DNA from 4 places in the Serratia sp. CoH_134_PS_4 genome. Region 2 is predicted to be linked to each of the others. Evidence: predicted binding sites of a transcription regulator. Region 2 holds the regulator's gene; each other region holds the start of a gene.

Region 1 (3,884 bases), on a different contig from region 2:
TCAATCTGCAGATGCGGGATCATGCAGCAGGTGGTGCCTTGGCGTGCCAACTGCACGAAGGCCTCCGATGAGTTCACGATATGGCAGGGGACGCTGCCCGGCGACAGATCAAAGTTCTGCTGCAGGAAAGCCTGATGCATATCGTCGAGATGATCGAACGCGACCGCGGGCGCTTTCAGCAGCGCGGAACGCGTAACGCCATTCGGGAAGTAACGCTCGGCAAAGCCTTTTGAGGCGACAAACAGATAGTCCAGTGCGCCCAGTTGATCCACCAGGCAGCTTGGCAGCGGTTGTGGCTGGATACTCACCGCACCGACCACTTCACCGCGCCGCAGGCGTTCCTGAGTACGTGTTTCGTCTTCCACCTGCAAATTCAGGCGGATAGGGGAATCGGTCAGTACCGGCTTTAATGCCGGCAGCAGCCAGGTCGCCAGGCTGTCGGCATTAACCGCCAGCGACAGCAGCAGCGGCGTATCAATGCCGGTGTCGTTACCCAGCCACTCTTCTTCCAGCAATTCAACCTGATGCAGCAACGCCAGCAGCTTCTGGCCCTGTTCGGTCGGCCGAGGCGGCACGGTGCGTACCAACAGCGGCTGGCCGAACAGGTTTTCCAACTGCTTGATGCGCTGGGATACTGCCGATTGGGTGATACAAAGTTTTTGCGCGGCGCGCTCAAAGCCACGCTCACGGATCACCGCGTCCAGCGCTTGTAGCGTTCGATAGTCTGGGCGTTTCATCGGAAAGATATCCCTTAAAGTAAATTGATACAGGCACTATGCCACATCTCTGGCGTTTTACAGGTGGAAAATCACCGGGACATATTGCCGCGATGCGCCTAAAAATGCGGCTTAGGGCAAAGAAGTGTGATCCTGCCTGAGTGAAAAATAGCGATTTACCCTATAATACGCACACGTTTTCGTACAGAGGCAAGGGACATATTATGACGCAGGATGAACTGAAAAAAGCGGTGGGCTGGGCAGCGCTGGATTACGTTACCCCAGGCACCATCGTCGGTGTTGGCACGGGCTCGACCGCCGCCCATTTTATTGATGCACTCGGCTCGATCAAGCACCAAATCGAAGGGGCGGTGTCCAGCTCTGACGCTTCCACGGCCAAGCTGAAAAGCCTCGGCATCCACGTGTTCGACAGCAATGAAGTGGATTCGCTGGATATCTATGTCGATGGGGCCGATGAAATCAACCGCCAGATGCAGATGATCAAAGGCGGCGGCGCTGCGCTGACGCGTGAAAAAATCATTGCCGCCATTGCGCGTAAGTTTATCTGTATCGTCGATTCGACCAAGCAGGTCGACGTACTGGGTAAATTCCCGTTGCCCGTGGAAGTGATCCCGATGGCGCGTTCCTACGTCGCACGTGAGCTGGTGAAACTGGGCGGTCTGCCAGAGTATCGCCAGAATGTACTGACCGATAACGGCAACGTGATCCTCGATGTACATAACCTGAACATCGTCGATGCCATTGCGTTGGAAAATAAAATTAACGGTATTGCCGGCGTTGTCACTGTCGGTCTGTTCGCCAACCGTGGTGCCGATGTGGCGCTGGTTGGGACACCTGAGGGTGTGAAAGTCATCAAATAAAGAATCTCTCCGCAGGGGCGCAGCAGGCAGTGCCCCTGTGGTATAGGATCTTGGATCCCACCAGACCGAATAATTCACTGGCTAAAATATCTTTTATTAAAAGCGCCAAATTTGGTGACATATGTCACATTATGAGCGTTAGCTCCACGAAGCTCCTGTCTAATTCTTTCCCTATGGCATTTTCTACCAGAAACCGCCGACAACCCTGAGCCTTGTACTGGCGGGCGGGCAATCGTTTGTATTGCCGCCTGCGTTATTTTTGTTATGTTGGATGGGTGCTGTTTGACAACAGCCGCTTCTGAAGTCTGAACATAGGGTCGGGTAAATGGCAAAAGTATCATTGGAGAAAGACAGGATTAAATTCCTGTTGGTGGAAGGGGTTCATCAGAGCACGGTAGATAATCTGCTGGCAGCCGGATATACCAACATTGAATATCACAAAGGTGCGTTAGACACCGAATCGCTTAAGGCATCCATTCGCGATGCTCACTTCGTCGGCATCCGATCGCGTACGCATCTGACCGAAGAGGTTTTCGCTGCCGCAGAAAAGCTGGTGGCGGTGGGGTGTTTCTGTATCGGTACTAACCAGGTTGATCTGAAAGCGGCGACCAAACGCGGCGTTCCGGTGTTTAACGCACCTTTCTCTAATACCCGATCCGTGGCCGAAATGGTGCTGGGCGAACTGCTGCTGATGCTGCGCGGTATTCCGTCCGCTAACGCCAAAGCGCACCGGGGTGAATGGCAAAAACTGGCCGTTGGCTCGTTTGAAGCGCGTGGCAAGAAGCTGGGAATTATTGGCTACGGTCATATCGGTACCCAGTTGGGCATCCTGGCCGAAGGCCTGGGCATGAAAGTGTTCTTTTACGATATTGAGAACAAGCTGCCATTAGGTAATGCACAGCAGGTTCGCCACCTGTCCGATTTGCTCAACATGAGCGACGTAGTGACGCTGCACGTGCCGGAAACTCCGTCGACCAAGAACATGATGGGTGCAGAAGAGCTGGCGCTGATGAAGCCAGGTTCTATTCTGATCAACGCCTCACGCGGCACTGTGGTTGATATCCCTGCGCTGTGTAACGTACTGGCCAGCAAACACTTAGCCGGCGCGGCGATTGACGTGTTCCCGGAAGAGCCAGCTACCAACAGCGAGCCGTTTAACTCACCGCTGTGCGAGTTCGATAATGTGATCCTGACCCCGCACATTGGCGGTTCGACTCAGGAAGCGCAGGAAAATATCGGTGACGAAGTCGCAGGCAAACTGGCGAAATACTCCGACAACGGCTCGACGCTGTCTGCGGTCAACTTCCCTGAAGTGTCGTTGCCTGCACACAGTGCTAACGTAAGCCGCCTGCTGCATATTCATGAAAACCGCCCTGGCATACTGACGCAAATTAACCAGATTTTCGCGGAAGAAGGGGTGAACATTGCTGCGCAGTACCTGCAAACTGGCCCGGAAATCGGCTACGTGGTCATCGACATTGACGCGGAAACCGAACGTGCCGACGCTGCACTGCAACGTATGAAGGCAATTGCCGGCACCATCCGTTCTCGCTTGCTGCTCTGATTGAAAACGTTGTAACCCAAAGGCCGGATTTATCCGGCCTTTTGCTATTGCGCTATCTGCCAAGCCCAATTCTGCGACGGGGTCACGATTTCCGGCAGCGGGATATCCCAATGTTCCACCGGTATCTGTTCCACTTGTTGGCAGTCATGGGCTAACCCGATGGGGTAAGGGCCAGTTTGCTGCCAGTTTTGCAAGGTGCGATCGTAGAAGCCGCCGCCCATCCCTAACCGCTGGCCTGTGCTGTCAAATGCCACCAATGGCGTTAGCACCACGTCTAACGAATTTAAAGGCAGCACGTGGCGCACGTCGAGTTGTGGCTCACGGATATTGAAGCGGTTGCTAGCCAGCGGCGTTTCCGGGGTATAGCGCAGGAACAGCAGATTGCCGGGGCTGAACGGATGCAGCACGGGCAGATAAACCCGCTTGCCTGACTGCCATAACCGTTCAATCAGCGGACGCGTGTCCAGCTCACCATCAAAGGATAAAAATACCGCGACGCTTTGCGCTGCCAGAATACGCGGATGTGCCGCAATGCGTTCGGCTGTTTGCTGGGCAAAGTTGTGTTGTTGTTCTGGTGTTAAAGCACGTCGACGTTGGCGGATTTGCTGTCGGATATTTTGCCGCTGTTGGGCATATTGGGCTTGAAAGGACATAGTCAGCACACTTACCGCTGAGGAAGGGGAATCTCCGAGATGCCGTCGCAGGCTGTAACCCTTGAACCCA
Region 2 (3,884 bases):
TCTGTGGATCGGTATGCTGGGTCAGCAGCGAATATTTGGCCTCAAAGTAGTCCGCCAGTTCCAAATAGAGCTGATTGAGCGATTCGCGCATCGGTTGTTCTTTCCACAGCGTGAACCAAAACCAGGTAAACAGCCCGTACCAGGCGGTACCCACGACGTATAGCAGCGGTGCGTGCCAAAGCGGAACTGTACCGGCCATACTGAGGGAGAAAATGGCGGCAACCAGCGAGGCGGGCAACAGGCGGGCATGTAACGGACTTATTTCACCGCTGACGCCGAGAAGCAGTGCCAGGCCAAGCATCAACACCGGCAACGGCAAGTGCCAAAGCAATGCTTGCTGTAATAGCAGGCTGCTGAGTGCAAATAGAGAGCCACCGACGATCAGACGTTTGAAGAAGCGTTTGTGAGGGGTGTCTAGCCCGGCAATATTGCAGCAGGCAGGAACCAGGGAAAATAATAGGCCGTATTGCAGTTGGCCGCTCAACAGGCCGAGTAACACTGGCAGGCACAGCACCAGCGTTTGCCGCAGTGCATAGTTGACTTCCGGGTGGTAAATCAGTCTGCGCCACATGATGACTTGGGGCATAAAAAAACGGCGCGAATCATCGCGCCGTTTTTTCAGTGATTAACGCGTGCCGTAAACGACAATGGTTTTGCCGTGGGCGGAGATCAGGTTTTGATCTTCAAGCATTTTCAGAATACGGCCAACGGTTTCACGTGAACAACCGACGATTTGGCCAATTTCCTGACGAGTAATTTTAATCTGCATACCATCAGGATGGGTCATGGCATCAGGTTGTTTCGCCAGGTTCAGCAGTGTTTGCGCGATACGGCCTGTAACGTCCAGGAAGGCGAGGTTACCCACTTTCTCAGATGTTATCTGCAGACGGTTTGCCATCTGGGCTGACAGGCGCATCAGGATGTCCGGGTTGACCTGAATTAACTGGCGGAATTTCTTGTAGGAAATTTCAGCCACTTCGCAGGCGGTCTTCGCCCTAACCCAGGCGCTACGCTCCTGACCTTCTTCAAATAATCCAAGCTCGCCGATGAAATCCCCCTGGTTAAGGTAGGATAAAATCATCTCTTTACCTTCTTCATCCTTAATCAGCACCGCGACGGAGCCTTTGACGATGTAGTAAAGCGTTTCGGCTTTTTCACCTTGGTGAATCAGCGTACTTTTGGATGGATATTTGTGGATATGGCAATGAGACAGGAACCATTCGAGAGTAGGGTCTGTTTGCGGTTTGCCGAGAACCATTCGCTGTTATCCTCTGTTGTTATCGCTGCCTTGTGTCACAGGGGTCAGAGTTCCCTGTAAAACCTGTTGTCGCCGTTGTTTTAATGGTGGCTATCAGCAGATTTTGAGGCGTGTCATAAATATACGCTGTCGCTCTAGCATATTAACTTGCCGGGAGAGCTGCAAGCTACATTCTGTTAACATACCGGTAAAGGAGCCTTTCCCTGGGAGTTTCCCTGAAATCAGTGTCCCGGAAAGATTTATTGCGGCTCTGTTTGTAGCACAGAGTGAGGCGGGTGTCTTGTGTTGTCTCGCTTCAGCATGATTAGCATCAGGTTCCGTTGCCAGTTTCTATGCGAAAGCGTACCCTGATTTTAAGAAATTAACCGGAGTGACCAGTATGCAGGCAAGAGTTAAGTGGGTGGAAGGGTTAACGTTTCTGGGTGAATCCGCGTCTGGCCATCAGGTGTTGATGGACGGCAATGCGGGCGACAAAGCGCCCAGCCCGATGGAAATGGTGCTGATGTCGGTAGGGGGCTGTAGTGCTATCGATGTGGTGTCGATCCTGCAAAAAGGGCGTAATGATGTGCGTGATTGCGAGGTCAAGCTGACTTCTGAACGACGTGAAGAAGCACCGCGGCTGTTCACCCATATCAACCTGCACTTTATCGTGAGCGGTAAAGATCTGAGCGACAAAATCGTTGAGCGGGCGGTGAATCTCTCGGCGGAGAAATACTGCTCGGTGTCATTGATGCTGAGTAAGGCCGCCAGCGTGACTCACAGCTTTGAAATCCGCGACGTGGCCTAATGGTGAAAAGGCGCGGCTGACTGCCGCGCTCTACCCACTTATTCGATTTTTTTGCCTTCCAGCAGACGCTGCACCAAGGGTGCCATGATCAGCTCCATCGCCAGCCCCATTTTGCCGCCCGGCACCACAAGCGTATTGATGTGTGAGATAAAGGATCCCTGCAGCATCGCCAGTAAATAAGGGAAGTCGATTTGATCCAGGCCGCGGAAGTGAATCACCACAAAGCTCTCGTCCAGCGAAGGGATCGCCTTGGCGGCAAACGGATTCGACGTGTCGACCGTGGGTACCCGCTGGAAGTTGATATGGGTGCGTGAGAACTGCGGCGTAATGTAGTTGATGTAATCCTCCATCGAACGTACCACCGAGTCCATCACCGCTTCACGGGAGTGGCCGCGTTCACCGGTATCGCGGATCAGCTTCTGAATCCATTCCAGATTCACGATAGGCACCACGCCAACCAACAGGTCGACATGTTTGGCCACGTCGTTGTGTTCGGTCACTACGCCGCCGTGTAGCCCTTCATAGAACAGCACGTCAGTCGGTGCCGGTAAAGGCTCCCAAGGTGTAAAGGTACCGGGAACCTGGTTATAGGGCACCGCTTCATCGTAGGTATGCAGATACTTGCGTGAACGGCCGGTACCGTTCTTGCCGTAGTCGAGAAAGCTTTGTTGCAGCAGGCCGAAGTCGTTGGCTTCGGGGCCGAAATAACTGATATGACGGCCGAGATCGCGTGCTTTACGGATAGCTGCGTCCATTTCCGGTCGGGTATAGCGGTGGAAACTGTCGCCTTCCAGCTCTGCGGCGCGGATATTCAGCTGCTGAAAGATTTTACGGAACGCCACGCTGGTCGTGGTAGTGCCGGCTCCGCTAGAACCGGTCACTGCGATAACGGGATGTTTGGCGGACATAGTGGTGCTCACTCCGTGTTAAATGCGCAGGCGTCAGTTATGGTTATTGGTCTGTTTGACGCCCTTTCGCCAAGGGCAAAATTCCGCGCGTTGGTTTGCAATAGCCCATTGTTACCTGATTTTTTCCGTCAGTCATAGAACCGAGCAAGACTAAATTTCTTCTTGCCCGGCACGGAACTGCCCTCGCGGCATGATGTTGATGGTTTCATGCAGTTCTGACCACACCAGCAATACTTCGCCATTTTTCAGCTGACGGCGCACATCTTCCACTTTTTGCTCCAGCGAGCGCTCGTGCTCACCGTAGTCCGTCCCTTCTCGCAGCACAAAGGACTCGATCAGGCTATTAAGGGTCTCAGTTTCCAGTTCTTTCCAGGGGATAATCACGAGGTTGTTTCCAGATAAGGGGCAAGCCAGGATGGAATACGGTATTCCAGCCACATATGGGGTTTGTTCAACGTGCCGCCGACAAAGCCGACGTGGCCGCCAAACTCGGTCAACTGGTATTCGATATTGTGTGGCAGTGTGGCCACGTCGGGGATCACCTCGGCGGTCATAAAGGGATCGTCTTTGGCATGGATGATCAGCAGCGGTGTTTGGATCGCCGGCAGCAGCGGTAAGGCACTGCAACGACGGTAATAGTCAGTGGCGTCGTTGAAACCATGGATGCGTGACGTAATGGCATCGTCAAAGTCACGGATGCGGCGCAACGCATTAAGCTGCGTCAGCTTAAGCGGCAGGGTGTCTGGGTAGTGCAATAATTTACGGGTGGCATTCTGTTTCAATTGCCCGAGCAAGTATCGCTGGTAAACCCGTGAGAAGCCTTGGTCCATTCGCCATGAACAAGGTTCCAACATCAGCGGCGCAGATACCACGACGGCAGCGTGCAGCAAACTCTTGTTTCCTTGCTGGGACAGATAGCAGGCCAACATGT
Region 3 (3,884 bases), on a different contig from region 2:
ATGATCCGTTCCGCCGCCGGATAATTGCCGTGGGTTTTCGCCAATGTTTTTTTACGCACGATGCTGAACAGCAAACTCTTGCCCAGCGGGCCATTGAGCAGCCGTTCCTGCCAGGGTAAATCGCGTTTGGTTCGCCAACCCTGCTTCGCCAGTTCAATCGCGGTCTGCAACAAAATGGATTGGGGTACGGCATCGTCAACCAGCCCCATGCGCAGCGCCTGACGCGCCCGAATATGTTTGCCGGTCAAGATCATATCCAGCGCCTTACTGGCGCCGATCAGACGTGGCAAGCGCTGAGTGCCGCCCGACCCCGGCAGTAACCCCAGCTGCACTTCCGGCAGGCCAAGTGCCGTTTTATCGTCCAATGAACAAACGCGGCTGTGGCAAGCCAACGCCAGCTCGAGTCCACCACCGAGGCAAGCACCATGAATGGCCGCCACGACCGGGACCTGGAACGCAGCAATCTGCGCCAGCGTGCTTTGCCCTTTTTTTGCCAACGCCTCTGCTTCTTTGGCCGTTGTACAAGCGGCAATCATGGTGATGTCCGCACCGGCAATAAACGAATCAGGTTTGCCTGAAATGATCACCAGCCCTTCCAGGGCCGGATGTTGCTGTGCACGAATCAGAACATCATTGACCTGATCAATAAACTCCGCCTTCAGCGTATTCACCCGCTCGTCTGGGACATCGATAGTAATCACACCAATGTTGTCTGGACGTAACGTCAGCTGAAAGGCCGAGGGTTTGGCGCGCTGTTCGTGCAATGCGTTTTCAAAACTCATTATTCCACCTCTACGATCATTGCTGCCCCTAACCCCCCAGCCGCGCAGGCCGTGGTCAACCCCAGCCCGCCACCGCGGCGCTTCAGCTCGTGCAGCGTTTGGGTGATCATGCGCGCGCCGGTAGCGGCAAACGGGTGGCCGTAGGCTATCGAGCCACCCAATACGTTAAACTTGTCCATATCCACTTCACCAATCGCCCGGCTGCGCCCCAGTTTTTTCTGGGCAAACTCGTCACTGGCAAACATTTTCAGGTTCGCCAATGTCTGCGCAGCAAACGCTTCGTGCATGTCGATGAGTTGCAGATCGGCCAAGCCGATGCCAGCGCGATCCAACGCCAGCGGCGTGGCGTAGGACGGCCCAAGCAGCATGTCTTCCCATACGTCGATAGCGGCAAAAGCAAAACTGCGTAGATAGCCCAAGGGTTGCAGGCCCAGCTCTTTTGCACGCGACTCACTCATCATCAACACGGCGGCTGCACCGTCAGTCAACGGCGTGCTGTTCGCGGCAGTGACGCTGCCATGCTTACGGTCAAAGGCCGGTTTTAGTTTCGCGTAGGAAGCCAGGCTGGAGTCTTTACGGACGTTATTGTCTTCAGCAATCTGTGTGCGATACGGCGGTACGTAGGCGGTCATCACTTCATCATGCAACAGCCCTTGCTCCCAGGCTTTGGCCGCCAATTGGTGAGAACGGTGCGCCAGCGCGTCCTGCTCTTCCCGGGTGATACCGTGGCTTTTCGCCATTTGCTCGGCAGTATCGCCCATGCGCAAGCCGGTTGAGTATTCAGCCACTGCCGGCGGTACTGGCATCAGATCGCGGAATTTCAATCGACTGAACAACTTGAGACGCTGTGACAGGGTGCGTGCTTTGTTGACGTCCACCAGCGTACGCGCCAGCGCTTTGCTGACGCCAATAGGCAATACCGAAGAGGAATCAGCGCCGCCGGCAATACCAATACTGATACTGCCCGCCATAATGCTTTCCGCCACGTTGGCAATCGCCTGGAAACTGGTGGCGCACGCGCGCGACACGCTGTACGCATCGGTATGCACACTCATGCCGGTGCCCAACACGATTTCACGCGCAATGTTCGGCGCTTCTGGCATTTGTACGACCTGACCGAATACCAATTGTTCGATCAGGGCCGGATCAATCCCGCTGCGGGCCAACAGTTCGCTCACCGCCGTTTTACCCAAATCCACCGCAGGAATACCGTGATAAGCGGTTGCCTGCTTGGCAAAGGGGGTACGCAGTCCATTTACAATAGCAATACGGTCACCGTGACGGGTCACCAACGGCAGTGCCTTACTCATAAACGCTCCTGAAGAAAATAACGTCAGCGCAACGGCCAAAAAAGAGGTCTGACCTGATGAGGTCATTGTTAACCAAATGTTTACATTTGGCAAACCGTCAGAAGTGAAAACTGAGAGCAGGAGCAACTTTCTACAGAGGGATAAAGGGAAAGGCAGCGGTGCGGGTTTGCCCCACACCGTTTTACAGCAGTGATTAACGCAGGCCGAGCTGGAAGATCAGGGTTTCAGCCTGGCAGGCAAAGGTGAAATCCGCCGCCAGTTCCACGCCACCGTCAACCGGTTTAATGCTACTGCTGATGTCACAAGGATCAGATTCCACGTTGCGGGCTTTTTCGGTCAACACGGCCAGCATTTTCTCCGCATCCTGCTGATTAGCAAATACCTGGCTGTAGGAAGCGGTACAATCCGTATTGTCCATCACGGTACCCACATCGACACAGCAACAGGCGGCCGTTTCCTGGGCACTACATTTATTCAGCGAATTTGACATGGTTGATTCTCCTCAGGGACCGCCATCACGCGAGTCCAAATTGCCATTTAGCGAATGGCGCAAAGATACAAGATTCTGCGCTTATTTTACTCTGCGGCGAAACCGATCACTAGCACTTACTTTTTATGGGTGTTTTAAGTGATGGAAATCACAAACGAAAATCGTTGTCTGCTAAGGAATGGTAAGAATTTTGTTATGTAGGGGTGGTTTTTTGTTAGCCAGATCTCTCTTTTGATATCAATTTGGAAATATTTAAAAAACAATGTTGCAACATTCTCACAGGTCGGACCTATAATTCAGCCACTGGTCTGATTTGTCTGAATGAGATCGGACCCTACAATCGCGCGCTTCCTTGTTACTTTATGTAACATGTTTAAATAATAAACACATAAAATGAGGTTTTGGTCATGAGCCAGAAAAACCTATTTACTAAATCAGCTCTCGCAGCTGCAGTGGCAATTATTTCTTCAAACGTGTCTGCCGCCGGATTCCAGCTGAATGAGTTCTCAGCAGCTGGTTTAGGACGTGCGTATTCTGGCGAAGGCGCCATGGCAGATACCGCGGCTTCTGCCAGCCGCAACCCGGCCCTCCTGATGATGTATACCCGCCCAGAGCTGTCTATCGGTGCGGTGTTTATCGATCCGGACGTAGACATTTCAGGCAAGTCACCTTCTGGTGCCAGCCTGGATGCAAAAAACATTGCCCCAACAGCCTGGGTGCCAAACCTGCACTACGTTCAGCCGATTAACGATCAATTTGCCGTGGGCGGCTCGGTAACGAGCAACTATGGCTTGGCTACCGAATTTAACGACGGTTACACCGCAGGTGCTTACGGCGGTAAAACCGACCTGACCACCGTGAACCTGAACCTGAGCGGTGCTTATCGCCTCAATCAACACTTCAGCTTCGGCCTGGGCTTCGATGCCGTTTATGCCAAAGCCAAACTCGAGCGTTATGCTGGCGAACTGCCGAAACTGATCGCAGCACAAGGCATGCAGAGTGGACAACTGACGCCGCAGCAGGCACAGCAGATTGGCGGCATCCCGGCAGACACCCAGCTTTCTCATCTGAAAGGTGACAAATGGGGCTTTGGCTGGAACGCCGGTATCCTGTACGAAGTGGATGAAAACAACCGTTACGGTTTCACCTACCGTTCTGAAGTAAAAATTAAGTTCGACGGTGATTACAAAAGCAGCCTACCGTCGGCTTATAACCCACTGCTCGGTCCCGCTGGACTGCCTTACGGCACCAATGGCAGCACCATCCCAGGCTCTTTGGACCTGAACCTGCCGGAAATGTGGG
Region 4 (3,884 bases), on a different contig from region 2:
CTGGATTTACCAAGCTCCTGGGATTCCTTCCGTTGCCGCCTACCTGCACCTTGAAATTCATTGGGTATAGCGGCAGCGAGTTTGGCTACCGCTATAAATGTTGTAAAGGTAATACTTATTCCGAAATGCGTTTGTAAACTACCGGCGTCTCTTCCGGTGCTTTGTCGCTTAGCGTCATGGCACTGCGGACCGCTTCGGCCGCCTGCTGCCAAGTTTCTTCGTCGTTGGCATGGATCACCGCCAGCGGCTGCTGAGAATCCACTTTGTCGCCCAGACGTGCCACGCCAGTCAGGCCCACGCTGTAATCAATACTGTCGGTCGCACGACGACGGCCACCGCCCAGTGACACGACGGCCATGCCCAGCGCGCGGGTATCCATCGCGCTGATAATGCCCTGCTTCTCGGCATAAACGGGCTTGCTCAGGGTTGCCGCAGGCAGATAGCTGTCGTAACGCTCAACGAAATCGGTCGGGCCTTGTTGTGCAGCCACCATCCGACCAAACACCTCTGCTGCCTTACCATTGTCCAATACCGCCTGGAGCTTGGCACGCGCATCGGCGTCGTCTTTCGCCAGCGCACCGGAAAGCAACATCTCCACACACAACGCCATGGTCACTTCCAACAGGCGTGGGTTGCGGTATTCACCGGTAAGGAAGCGCACCGCTTCACGCACTTCCACCGCATTACCCGCGCTCGAAGCCAGTACCTGGTTCATGTCTGTCAGCAATGCCGTGGTTTTGCAGCCCGCACCGTTGGCCACGCCAACAATCGCCTGTGCCAAGTCAGCCGACAACGCGTAAGTTGGCATAAAGGCACCAGAACCGACTTTAACGTCCATCACCAAGGCATCCAGGCCTTCTGCCAGCTTTTTCGCCAGAATAGACGCGGTGATCAGCGGGATAGAATCCACGGTCGCGGTAATGTCACGGGTCGCGTAGAAACGCTTGTCCGCCGGTGCCAGCGAGCTGGTTTGGCCGATAATCGCAACGCCTACGTCCTGAATAATCTTACGGAAGGCATTGTCGTCCGGGAAAATATTAAAGCCCGGGATGGCCTCCAGCTTGTCCAATGTCCCACCGGTATGGCCCAAACCACGGCCAGAAATCATTGGGACATAACCGCCACATGCGGCGACCATGGGACCGAGCATCAGCGACGTCACATCGCCCACACCGCCTGTGGAATGCTTGTCGACTAAAGGTCCATTCAGCGACAAACTTTTCCAGTCCAGCACGGTGCCGGAATCACGCATTGCCATGGTGAGCGCCACGCGCTCCGGCATGGTCATATCGTGGAAATAAATGGTCATCGCCAGCGCGGCGATCTGACCTTCGGAAACCACATTGTCACGGATCCCATTGATGAAAAAGCGGATTTCCGCTTCGCTCAACGGCTGACCGTCACGTTTCTTACGAATAATTTCTTGTGCCAGGAACAAGGCATCCCCCTGTTTTAGCGAATGTAGGGTGCAGGCAGGCGCCGTATCGCGCGTTGCCGACGTAATCGATCAGTAACCGCTACCGGACCTCTCGGCACTGTGGCCCAGCGTCGTCAGCAGGCTGGCTAATAAGCTGGACGCCCCGAAGCGGAAATGACGCGCATCGGCCCAGCCTTCACCCAGAATACGATCGGCAAGTTGCAGATAATGCAGCGCATCTTCCGCCGTACGAACACCACCGGCCGGCTTGAAGCCTACGGTTTTGGCGACATTCATATCGCGGATCACCGACATCATTAGCTCAGCACTTTCCAGCGTCGCGTTGACGGGCACTTTACCGGTAGAGGTTTTGATAAAGTCAGCACCGGCCTTGATGGCAATCTCCGACGCCTTACGAATCAGATTCGCCTGCTTTAGCTCACCGGTTTCGATGATCACTTTCAGCAGGACATTAGCCGCCTGACAGACCTGTTTGCACTGTTTTACCAGTTCAAATCCCACTTGCTCATTGCCGGCGAGCAACGCGCGATAAGGGAATACCACATCCACTTCATCAGCACCGTAAGCGATAGCCGCACGGGTTTCCGCCAGCGCGATGTCGATATCGTCGTTGCCATGCGGGAAATTGGTTACGGTCGCAATGCGGATATCCGGCGTCCCCTGTTCGCGCAACGTTTTACGCGCTATAGGGATAAAACGCGGGTAAATACAGATGGCCGCCGTATGGCCTGCCGGGCTGTTCGCCTGACGACACAACGCGATCACCTTCTCGTCGGTGTCATCATCGTTCAGCGTGGTTAAATCCATTAAGGTCAGCGCACGTTGCGCTGCTGCGGTTAGTTCGGTCATAAAACTCTCCAACTGAGAACCTGGATGTTGGCGAGCGGACTTGGTTCCTTGAAGACAGCGCTGGGGAACAAAGCTCCCACGGCGGCCACTGAGATCCTTCTCACCGCGCATGACCCTTCGTTTCGTGCAGGGTCAGTAATAGCTATTTGAACACGATCGCCCGGGGCGATTCGCGCTCACAGTCACACTATATGAAATAACACTGTAACAGGCCGGAATTATATGTGAAGAGCATCACAAAATAACGCGATATCGTTCACAAATTCGCTAAAGAAACGGACAAAGACAACGGGCACAGCATCTGTGCCCGTCTTAGAGTATAGGCGGAGTCCTGCCATAGAGCATGTTGCGCCAGGGCAAGACAGAATCTGGCTTAGAGTGCCAAGAAGAACCCGGCAATGGTTGCGCTCATTAAGTTGGAGAGCGTACCGGCAGCCACGGCTTTCAGACCGAAACGCGCAATATCGTGACGACGGTTTGGCGCCATGCTGCCCAAACCACCCAGCAAGATCGCCACCGATGACAGGTTGGCGAAGCCGCACAGTGCAAAGGAAATGATGGCCTTGGTATGCATAGACAGCACCTGCAGCCCGTCAGCCGCAACCACATCGTCTGGACGCAGGTAAGCGCCAAAGTTCATGTAGGCGACAAATTCATTCACGATAATCTTCTGGCCGATAAACGAACCGGCAGTCATCGCTTCATGCCATGGCACACCAATCAGGAAGGCGATCGGTGAGAATACCCAACCCAGAATCAGTTCCAGCGACAGTTGCGGATAGTCGAACCAACCGCCAATACCGCCGAGAATACCGTTCAACAACGCAATCAATGCGATAAACGCCAACAGCATCGCACCGACGTTCAGCGCCAATTGCATGCCCGAAGCCGCACCCGAGGCCGCCGCATCGATCACGTTAGCCGGGCGATCCTCTTCGGCGATCAGCTTCATCGCATCGTCTTTATCGTGGGTTTTTTCGGTTTCTGGCACCATCAGCTTGGCAAACAGCAATCCACCCGGCGCTGCCATGAACGACGCGGCAATCAGGTATTCCAGCGGCACACCCATCTGGGCGTAACCCGCCAGCACTGAACCGGCGACCGAGGCCAGGCCACCACACATCACGGTGAACAATTCAGACTGGGTCATGGTAGCGATATAGGGACGTACCACCAGCGGGGCTTCGGTCTGGCCAACGAAGATGTTGGCGGTTGCAGACAGCGACTCGGTACGTGAAGTACCCAGCAGTTTTTGCAAACCACCCCCCAAAATACGAATCACCAGTTGCATGATGCCGAGGTAATAAAGCACCGCAATCAGCGAGGAGAAGAACACGATTACCGGCAGCACGCGCAGTGCGAAAACAAAACCGCCGCCGCCGAAGACTTCAAACATCTTGTCGGAAACCAAGCCGCCAAAGATAAATGAAATCCCTTGGTTGCCATAAGCGATGACGTTAGCGACACCCGCCGACATACCGCCAAGAATGGCTCGGCCAACCGGGACATACAGCACCAGCGCGCCGATGGCGACCTGAATAACAAATGCCCAGACAACGGTGCGCAATTTAATCGCGCGGCGGTTGCTGGAGAGCAG

Evidence for each region. Region 2 encodes CRP, which controls carbon source genes, mostly activating them, when cyclic AMP is high. Its sites were predicted from a motif close to ATGTGANNNNNNTCACAT; they were not measured.
Region 1: a site for CRP is predicted at 1,710-1,727, ahead of serA (phosphoglycerate dehydrogenase). Genes of this name have one in related genera too.
Region 3: a site for CRP is predicted at 2,719-2,736, ahead of AC2FCQ_RS06370 (YfcZ/YiiS family protein). Genes of this name have one in related genera too.
Region 4: a site for CRP is predicted at 2,510-2,527, ahead of deoC (deoxyribose-phosphate aldolase). Genes of this name have one in related genera too.

Annotation. Positions count from the first base shown of each region.
Region 1 is NZ_JBXWKI010000011.1:173,706-177,589, reverse strand. It holds gene AC2FCQ_RS17860 (LysR family transcriptional regulator ArgP) at 1-737, opposite strand, end outside; gene rpiA (ribose-5-phosphate isomerase RpiA) at 941-1,597, shown strand; gene serA (phosphoglycerate dehydrogenase) at 1,923-3,161, shown strand; gene AC2FCQ_RS17845 (5-formyltetrahydrofolate cyclo-ligase) at 3,206-3,814, opposite strand; RNA gene ssrS (6S RNA) at 3,842-3,884, opposite strand, start outside.
Region 2 is NZ_JBXWKI010000009.1:45,002-48,885, reverse strand. It holds gene AC2FCQ_RS15340 (YccS/YhfK family putative transporter) at 1-571, opposite strand, end outside; gene crp (cAMP-activated global transcriptional regulator CRP) at 626-1,258, opposite strand; gene AC2FCQ_RS15330 (OsmC family protein) at 1,638-2,045, shown strand; gene AC2FCQ_RS15325 (phosphoribulokinase) at 2,084-2,953, opposite strand; gene AC2FCQ_RS15320 (YheU family protein) at 3,104-3,337, opposite strand; gene AC2FCQ_RS15315 (hydrolase) at 3,334-3,884, opposite strand, start outside.
Region 3 is NZ_JBXWKI010000002.1:232,906-236,789, forward strand. It holds gene fadJ (fatty acid oxidation complex subunit alpha FadJ) at 1-782, opposite strand, end outside; gene fadI (acetyl-CoA C-acyltransferase FadI) at 782-2,092, opposite strand; gene AC2FCQ_RS06370 (YfcZ/YiiS family protein) at 2,286-2,582, opposite strand; gene fadL (long-chain fatty acid transporter FadL) at 2,984-3,884, shown strand, end outside.
Region 4 is NZ_JBXWKI010000010.1:10,202-14,085, reverse strand. It holds gene deoA (thymidine phosphorylase) at 116-1,438, opposite strand; gene deoC (deoxyribose-phosphate aldolase) at 1,508-2,287, opposite strand; gene AC2FCQ_RS16175 (NupC/NupG family nucleoside CNT transporter) at 2,661-3,884, opposite strand, start outside.